4 regions of the Pseudocitrobacter corydidari genome follow, and region 3 is predicted to be linked to each of the others. Evidence: predicted binding sites of a transcription regulator. Region 3 holds the regulator's gene; each other region holds the start of a gene.
The links. The regulator CRP, encoded in region 3, controls carbon source genes, mostly activating them, when cyclic AMP is high. The targets are predictions, from matches to a motif close to ATGTGANNNNNNTCACAT.
Positions count from the first base shown of each region.

Region 1: the regulator CRP is predicted to act here: its motif matches at 1,202-1,219, upstream of G163CM_RS01560 (YfcZ/YiiS family protein).
Region 2: the regulator CRP is predicted to act here: its motif matches at 1,148-1,165, upstream of drpB (cell division protein DrpB).
Region 4: the regulator CRP is predicted to act here: its motif matches at 1,254-1,271, upstream of G163CM_RS02245 (mannitol dehydrogenase family protein).

Region 1 covers NZ_CP087880.1:345,672-347,879, reverse strand. Annotated here, with positions in the region: gene fadI (acetyl-CoA C-acyltransferase FadI) at 1-649, opposite strand, end outside; gene G163CM_RS01560 (YfcZ/YiiS family protein) at 812-1,096, opposite strand; gene fadL (long-chain fatty acid transporter FadL) at 1,469-2,208, shown strand, end outside.
Region 2 covers NZ_CP087880.1:769,142-771,349, forward strand. Annotated here, with positions in the region: gene ompC (porin OmpC) at 1-527, opposite strand, end outside; gene drpB (cell division protein DrpB) at 1,224-1,493, shown strand; gene G163CM_RS03460 (phosphohydrolase) at 1,551-2,208, shown strand, end outside.
Region 3 covers NZ_CP087880.1:4,273,616-4,275,823, reverse strand. Annotated here, with positions in the region: gene G163CM_RS19795 (phosphoribulokinase) at 1-176, shown strand, start outside; gene G163CM_RS19790 (OsmC family protein) at 258-662, opposite strand; gene crp (cAMP-activated global transcriptional regulator CRP) at 963-1,595, shown strand; gene G163CM_RS19780 (YccS/YhfK family putative transporter) at 1,644-2,208, shown strand, end outside.
Region 4 covers NZ_CP087880.1:501,577-503,784, forward strand. Annotated here, with positions in the region: gene G163CM_RS02245 (mannitol dehydrogenase family protein) at 1-1,162, opposite strand, end outside; gene uxuA (mannonate dehydratase) at 1,368-2,208, shown strand, end outside.

The DNA.
Region 1 (2,208 bases), 1.1 Mb from region 3:
ACGCCTGTGCTGCCAGCTGATGCGAGCGATGTGCCAGCGCATCCTGCTGTTCACGCGTGATGTGGTACGTTTTCGCCATCTGTTCAGCCGTATCGCCCATCCGCAGGCCGGTAGAATACTCGGCAACCGCCGGGGGAACCGGCATCAGGTCGCGCAGCTTCAGGCGGGAAAAGAGTTTCAGACGCTGCCCGAGCGTACGCGCTTTATTGGCATCCACCAGCGTCCGCGCCAGCTTTTTGCTGACGCCAATCGGCAGCACGGAGGAGGAATCCGCCCCGCCTGCAATACCCGCGCGAATAGTCCCCGCCATTAGACTTTCAGCCACGTTTGCCACTGCCTGAAAACTGGTGGCACAGGCGCGGCTGACGCTGTAGGCATCCGTATGCACGTTCATCCCCGTCCCGAGGACAATTTCACGGGCAATGTTGGGCGCTTCTGGCATCTGAACCACCTGGCCAAAAACCAGCTGTTCGATAATTTCAGGGGGAATTTCGCTACGCGCCAGCATTTCGCCCACCACCATTTTACCGAGATCAATCGCCGGTACACCGTGAAACGCGGTGGCCTGACGGGCAAATGGGGTACGTAAACCACTGACAATGGCAATGCGATCGCCCTGACGGGTGATAAGCGGTAATGCCTGACTCATAAAACTCCCCTGTTAAAAGATAAAACCAAAGTGGTCGGACCTGATAACAGTCTTAACTAATTTTTTACATTAAGCCAATAAGGGAGAGGGAAAAATGGGAGCTAAAACACACTGGAGGGAGAAAAGAAAACGCCCCTGCGATGCAGAGGCGTTTGGTATGGATTAACGCAGACCCAGCTGGAAGATCAGCGTTTCTGCTTCGCAGGCAAAAACAAAATCGATATCCATCTGTACGCCGCCCTCAACGTCTTTGAAGACTGGGGTGATGACGCACGGATCGGATTCAACACCACGCGCGCGTTCAGTCAGCGCAGCGAGGGTTTCTTCAGCTTCAGCGCGAGTTGCAAAAACGCGGCTATAGGAGGCTGTGCAATCGGAGTTGTCCATGATGGTGCCAACATCCATACAGCAGCAAACCGGGGTTTCATCAGCACTGCATTTACTCATTGTAGATTTCCTCTGTATATGCACGCGAAGGTGCCAGATAAACGATGCCGTTATTTTACGCTCCCCGGAAAGCTCCCTCCAGTCGTTAATTATCCCAATTGGGATAAGTGACCGAAATCACACTTAAAAATGATCTAAAACAAAAATCACCCAAACAGATGAAGCTCAACCTCACCAAATTTGCTAACCAGATCCCGTTTCGGTGATCATATACGTAAAATCTGAGAAACAATATTGCAACATCATATCTGGTCAGACCTATACTCTCGTCACTGGTCTGATTTCTCTGACGTAGTCCAGCCCCTACACTTCGCGCTTCTGTTACTACATGTAACATTTTTTGTATAAAAATAACTCAATGAGGTTATGGTCATGAGCCAGAAAACCCGGTTTACAAAGTCTGCTCTCGCAGTCGCAGTGGCACTCGTTTCTACCCACGCCTGGTCTGCAGGCTTCCAGCTTAATGAGTTTTCTTCCTCTGGTCTGGGCCGCGCCTATTCCGGTGAAGGTGCCATCGCTGACGATGCAGGCAACGCCAGCCGTAACCCCGCGCTGATTATGATGTTTGATCGCCCGACGTTTTCTGCCGGTGCGGTTTATATTGACCCGGATGTAAACGTTTCAGGCCGCTCGCCAACCGGCAACAGCCTGAAAGCGGATAACATTGCGCCTACCGCATGGGTACCAAACGTTCACTTCGTGATGCCGATTAACGATCAGTTCGGTTGGGGGGCATCTGTTACCTCTAACTATGGTCTGGCAACCGAGTTTAACGATACCTACGCCGCTGGCGCGTACGGTGGTACGACTGACCTCGAAACAATGAACCTGAACCTGAGCGGCGCTTATCGTTTGAGCCCTCAGTGGAGCTTCGGGGCGGGCTTTAACGCAGTTTACGCCCGTGCAAAAATCGACCGCTACGCGGGTGATTTAGGTCAGATCGTTGCTGGTTCTGGTGCTCTGCCACCTGCACTGGCAGGCCAGGTCAGCCAGATCCCGGCAAACACGAAAATTGCGCACCTGAAAGGTGACGAATGGGGCTTTGGCTGGAATGCCGGTATTCTGTTTGAGCTCGATAAGAATAACCGTTACGGCTTTACCTACCGTTCTGA
Region 2 (2,208 bases), 1.5 Mb from region 3:
TCGTTATTGCCCTGATATTGCAGCGCAAAGTTCCAACCTTCAACCAAACCGAAGAAGTCGGTATTACGATAGGTCGCAACGCCGTTTGCACGGCCTGTCATGAAGTTATCAGTCCAGGTATAAGAGTCGCCACCGAATACAGGCAGCATATCGGTCCACGCTTCTACGTCATACACTACGCCGTAGTTACGACCATAGTCGAATGAACCTGCATCTGCATAACGCAGACCGGCAAAAGCCAGTTTTGCGTACATGTTGTCGCTGCCTTCGGTATCGCTGGCTTTAACTTTCATCAGCGCGTTACCGAAGCCGGTTAATTCGTTAGTGATCTGAGTTTCACCTTTGAAGCCCAGTTCAACGATGGTTTCATCACCATCGTCACCCGGATTGTCAGAGAAAGTATGACGTGCATCGACTTTCCCATAGAGATCCAGTTTGTTTCCGTCTTTATTATAGATTTCAGCCGCATTTGCTGCACCAGCCACCAATAATGCCGGAACAATAATTGCCAATACTTTTCTTTTCATTATTTATTTCCTTTAAATAATAATGTTTATGAATGCTTTTAAAATGTCAGCATTGCAGCGGCGATATTATCTATAGAGTTCATTTTATTTTACGCCAAAAATGTAACTATTTTATATTAAACATTGCAAAATATTTCCATTATTTAATTGATGTATATTTTATTTCACTTGCATTTGATGTGGTTATTTAATCTATTGATTTTATTGATTTGAGAGACGGCGTACTCATGGGGTATTTATAAAGATTATGTATTCTATGAGAGAGTTTTTTAAGCGCAGGGAACAAAAAAAAAGCCCGATAAAAAACTTATCGGGCCTGCTATAGATGAAAAAATTAACGAGTGCAGTGTAAAACAACAAAAGGCTAATAACGTAATTATAGTTGCACGAACGAAATAAAAAAGAAAGTCTGAAAACGGAGCGCAAAATATCAAGAAAGCAAATCCATATATCTGACACATTCAAGAAAATTATTTTTCATGGTGAGGAACCCACCCCTGTGTTCTGCGCTGACTAAAGGATCGGGCGCCACTTCACAAAATTGCCGAAGATCAAACGATCGGCATTTTGCGCCCAGGCAGGACCGACCAGTACTACTCAGCGCGCAAAGAGTCGTTATAATGTGACCGCAATCACACTTATTCCTTAAGTGGAATTGCAGCAACAACGATTTTCCTCGCTAAATGAGAGTGTTATATGGAAGAAACAATGACGCGTGGCCCTGGCGGTAAGCTGGCGTTATGGGTTTTTTATGCGTTCTGCGGCTATTTTGTCTGGGCGATGGTGCGTTACTTTTGGGTCATTAGCGAGGTTGAAACCATCCCTGGTGCGACGCTGGATGGTGAAATTGCCTCGACCTCCGGCAAACTGCTTGGTGCGCTTGCGGGGTTTATCGTGCTCGGCATTGTTGGGTTGATCCTCGGCGGCATCGCCTGGTATACCCGTCCTCGTCAGACTCAGGAATGATGCGCTAGGCAAATTTTGTTATTCTCGCGGCCTGGAAACGGATTAAGGCCGCAAAGCATGACAATCGATGCATGGCAGCAGCGTTTCGAACGCTGGTTCGCACAACATTACCCCGGTGGCGATGCCGCCCACGATATTTCCCATTTCCGCCGTGTCTGGCACAGCGCCAGGCACATCGCCGCCGACGAGCCGGTCAACTTACTGGTACTGCTTACGGCCTGCTATTTTCACGACATTATCAGCCCGCCCAAAAATCATCCCGATCGTTCTCGCGCATCGCGGTTATCCGCCGAACGCACACTGGCTATTCTGCGTGAGGATTTCCCCGACTTCCCAAATGAGCACTTTGCTGCTTTAGCGCACGCCATCGAGGCCCACAGTTTCAGCGCGCAGATAACGCCGCTGACGCTGGAAGCGAAAATTGTGCAGGATGCCGACCGCCTTGAAGCGTTGGGGGCGATCGGCCTTGCGCGCGTGTTTGCCGTGTCGGGCGCCATGAACACGCCGCTGTTTGATGCGGACGATCCTTTTGCTGATTCTCGCCCATTAGACGATAAACGTTGGGCGCTGGATCACTTTCAAACCAAGCTGTTACGGTTGCCGCAAACCATGCAAACGGCCAGAGGGCGCATGCTTGCACAGCATAACGCCGACTATCTGGTGCAGTTTATGGCGAAACTGAGTGCCGAACTGCGTGGCGATCCGCAGGGACTCG
Region 3 (2,208 bases):
TCCACTTCCGCAATCTCGACAATATCGATTTCCCCTGGCTGCTGGCGATGCTGCAAGGCTCGTTTATCTCTCATATGAATACGCTGGTCGTTCCCGGCGGCAAGATGGGGCTGGCGATGGAATTGATCATGACGCCGCTGGTGCAGCGGTTGATGGAAGGGAAGAAGATTGGGTGAAATAGCACCTTACCCGACCTACAAAGCTTTCGTAGGTCGGATAAGGCGTAGCCGCCATCCGACATAAAGGCGACGCGGGCGTTACCCCTCCACCACCTCATAAGAATGGGTAATGTTCACCGCTTTGCCCAGCATCAGCGCCACTGAACAGTACTTCTCAGCGGACAAATCCACCGCCCGGGACACCGCCGCATCTTTCAGTTCTTTGCCGGTCACAATGAAGTGCAGATTGATGTGCGTGAACAGACGTGGCGCTTCTTCGCGGCGTTCAGAGGTCAGCTTAACTTCACAATCGGTCACGTCGTAACGGCCCTTTTGCAGGATTGACACGACGTCAATAGCGCTACAACCGCCCGCAGCCATCAGCACGACTTCCATCGGGCTTGGCGCTTTATCACCTGAGTTGCCATCCATTAGAATCTGGTGCCCGGAAGCCGACTCACCCAGGAAGGTTAACCCTTCAACCCATTTCACACGCGCTTGCATAATAGTCACTCCAGAGTTGCAAATTTATTGTCAGATTACGCGCACATAACAAATCTCGCAACGGAAGTAGACCTGGGTCATGCTGAAGCGAGACACCAGGAGACACACGGCGAAAGCTATGCTAAAACAGTCGGGATGCTACAGAGATACATAAACGTACTGCATGTATGCAGAGGACATCACATACTGGCTGCGACAATTTTTGACGGCCAACTTCCCAGGTAGAGGGAAGGACATTATTTCCACCAGTGGTAGCCTGATTTGCCGCTGGCGATAGCTTATAACAGAGGATAACCGCGCATGGTGCTTGGCAAACCGCAAACAGACCCGACACTCGAATGGTTCTTGTCTCATTGCCACATTCATAAGTACCCATCGAAGAGCACGCTGATTCACCAGGGTGAAAAAGCGGAAACGCTGTACTACATCGTTAAAGGCTCCGTGGCAGTACTCATCAAGGATGAGGAAGGCAAAGAGATGATCCTTTCCTACCTCAACCAGGGCGATTTCATCGGTGAACTGGGCCTGTTTGAAGAAGGCCAGGAACGTAGCGCCTGGGTTCGGGCGAAAACCGCCTGTGAAGTGGCTGAAATCTCCTATAAGAAATTCCGTCAGCTCATCCAGGTTAACCCGGATATCCTGATGCGTCTCTCCTCTCAGATGGCGCGCCGTCTGCAGGTTACCTCTGAGAAAGTGGGCAACCTGGCGTTCCTCGACGTTACCGGTCGTATCGCACAGACGCTGCTGAATCTGGCAAAACAGCCGGATGCCATGACCCACCCGGACGGTATGCAGATCAAAATCACCCGTCAGGAAATCGGTCAGATCGTCGGTTGCTCCCGCGAAACCGTGGGCCGCATTCTGAAGATGCTGGAAGATCAGAACCTGATCTCCGCACACGGTAAAACGATCGTCGTTTACGGCACGCGTTAATCTCGTCTGACGGCGTATTGTTCGCGCAATACGCCGTTTTTGTCTCTTATGTGGCGCAGGCTGATTTACCACCCGGAAGTCAACTATGCACTGCGGCAAACGCTGGTGTTATGTTTGCCGGTCGCCGTCGGCCTGATCCTCGGCCAGCTTCAACACGGCTTACTGTTCTCTTTAGTGCCTGCCTGCTGCAACATCGCCGGGCTGGATACTCCCCATAAACGCTTCTTCAAACGCCTGATTATCGGTGGGTCTCTGTTCGCCGGTTGCAGCCTGATTGTGCAACTGTTGCTGGCCGATGATATCCCGCTGCCGTTTATTCTTACCGGTCTGGCGATGGTGCTGGGCGTTACCGCCGAAATCAGCGCGCTGCACGGGCGATTGCTTCCGGCCTCGCTGATTGCCGCCATTTTTACCCTGAGCCTGGCGGGCAATATGCCCATCTGGGAACCGCTGCTTATCTACGCGCTCGGCACGCTATGGTACGGGCTGTTTAACTGGTTCTGGTTCTGGCTATGGCGCGAACAGCCGCTGCGCGAGTCGTTGAGCCTGCTTTACCGCCAACTGGCGGAGTACTGCGAAGCCAAATATAGCCTGCTGACGCAACATACCGACC
Region 4 (2,208 bases), 1.2 Mb from region 3:
CGCGAATGCCATCCAGCAGGCGCTGCGGCAGCTTCTGGCTACCGTCCATCGCGATTTGCCAGGTGCGATGCTTCAGCGCCGGGTTGCTAAACCGGGTAATCAGGCTGTCGGCATAAGCGCCTAAGTCTACATCGGTAATCTTCAGCGTGGGGGCTTGCTCCGTCATCATTAAGCGATGCGCCGCGAGGCGGAAATCGGCGTCCTGCATGCAGTCGCTGATATGCTGATAGCCCGCCAGATAGCCCAGATATGCCAGGAACGAGTGGCTGCCATTAAGCATGCGCAACTTCATCTCTTCCCACGGCAACACATCATCAACCAGCTGCGCCCCGGCGATTTCCCATGCCGGGCGGCCCGCCACAAAGTTATCTTCAATAACCCACTGGATAAACGGCTCACAACTGATCGCACAGGGATCATTCACGCCGCCCAGCTCATTGGTGATTTCTGCAAGCGACGCGTCGGTGGCCGCCGGAACGATGCGATCAACCATGGTGCCGGGGAAGGTGACATGCGTAGCTATCCACTCTGCCAGGGCCGGATCGCGCTGTTTTGCCATGCCCAGCACGGCGTTTTTCACCACGTGACCGTTGTCCGGAATATTGTCGCAGGAGAGAACCGTAAAAGCGGAAAGCCCGCGTTCGCGACGGCGGTGCAGGGCTTCGACCAGGATACCCGGCGCAGAGTGGGGCTCCTGCGGATGGTCGAGATCGTGCGCGATGCGTGGCTGATTCACATCCAGTTGCCCGGTCGCCGGGTCAATGCAGTAGCCTTTCTCGGTGATCGTCAGCGAAACAATTGCCACCTGCGGCTCGCAGAATTTCTCAATAATCGCCGCCAGCGAATCGAGTTTGGCGTTCAGACATTCATGCACTGCACCAATCACGATCGGTTGATTACCGTCGCCGCTTTTTTCCAGCACCGTGAACAGATGATCCTGCGCGCGAAGCTGGCTCATCAACAGGTCGCCGCTAAACAGGCTGATCTCGCAGATCCCCCAATCGCCGCCTTCGGCATTAAGCACCCGGTCAGTCAGCAGTGCCTGATGCGCGCGATGGAAGGCACCGAAACCAAAATGCACAATCCGCGAGCGCAGTGCTTTTCTATCATAATGAGGCAGTTGCACATTCTCAGGGAGCGTACTGTTGGCGATTGTTTTCATTGTTTACACGTCCGATTAACCAGTAATTAACAATGCCAGTGTAAAGTTATATGACAACAAATTGAATTGGTGTGCCGAATTTATCCGGGTAATGTGAGCCAGATCAATCATTGCGGGGGCCGTATTTGACCACTACGAATAAACATGTATGGTAGTCGTCATTAACGAACATTTTATTGGTATAACAAGTTGAGAGGTTGAGGCGATGGAACAAACATGGCGTTGGTATGGCCCAAATGATCCGGTTTCCCTTGATGATGTGCGTCAGGCTGGCGCAACAGGCGTCGTGACGGCGCTGCACCACATCCCGAATGGTCAGGTCTGGCCAGTCGAAGAAATTCAAAAACGTCAGGCGATGCTGGCGGAAAAAGGGCTGACCTGGTCTGTTGTTGAAAGTATACCGGTTCATGAAGATATCAAAACGCATTCCGGCGAGTACAAAACCTGGATTGCTAACTACCAGCAGAGCATTCGTAACCTGGCGACCTGCGGCATTGATACCGTGTGCTACAACTTTATGCCGATCCTTGACTGGACGCGTACGGACCTCGAATACACGCTGGAAGATGGTTCCAAAGCGCTGCGTTTCGATCAAATCGCGTTTGCTGCGTTTGAGCTGCACATCCTGAAGCGTGAAGGCGCACAAGCCGATTACACCGCCGAAGAGCAGCAGCAGGCGAAAGCCTATTTCGACGCCATGACCGCGGCGGACATTGAAAAACTGACCCGCAATATCATTGCTGGCCTGCCGGGCGCAGAAGAGGGCTATACCCTGGATCAGTTCCGTGCGCGTCTGGCTGAGTACGATCACATCAGCAAAGATCAACTGCGTGAAAACATGGCTGTCTTCCTGCGTGCGATTGTGCCGGTTGCAGAAGAAGTGGGCGTGCGCCTTGCGGTTCACCCGGACGATCCGCCGCGCCCGATCCTGGGCCTGCCGCGTATCGTTTCGACCATCGAAGATATGCAGTGGCTGAAAGAGACCGTCGACAGCATCAATAACGGCTTCACCATGTGCACCGGCTCTTATGGCGTACGCGCCGATA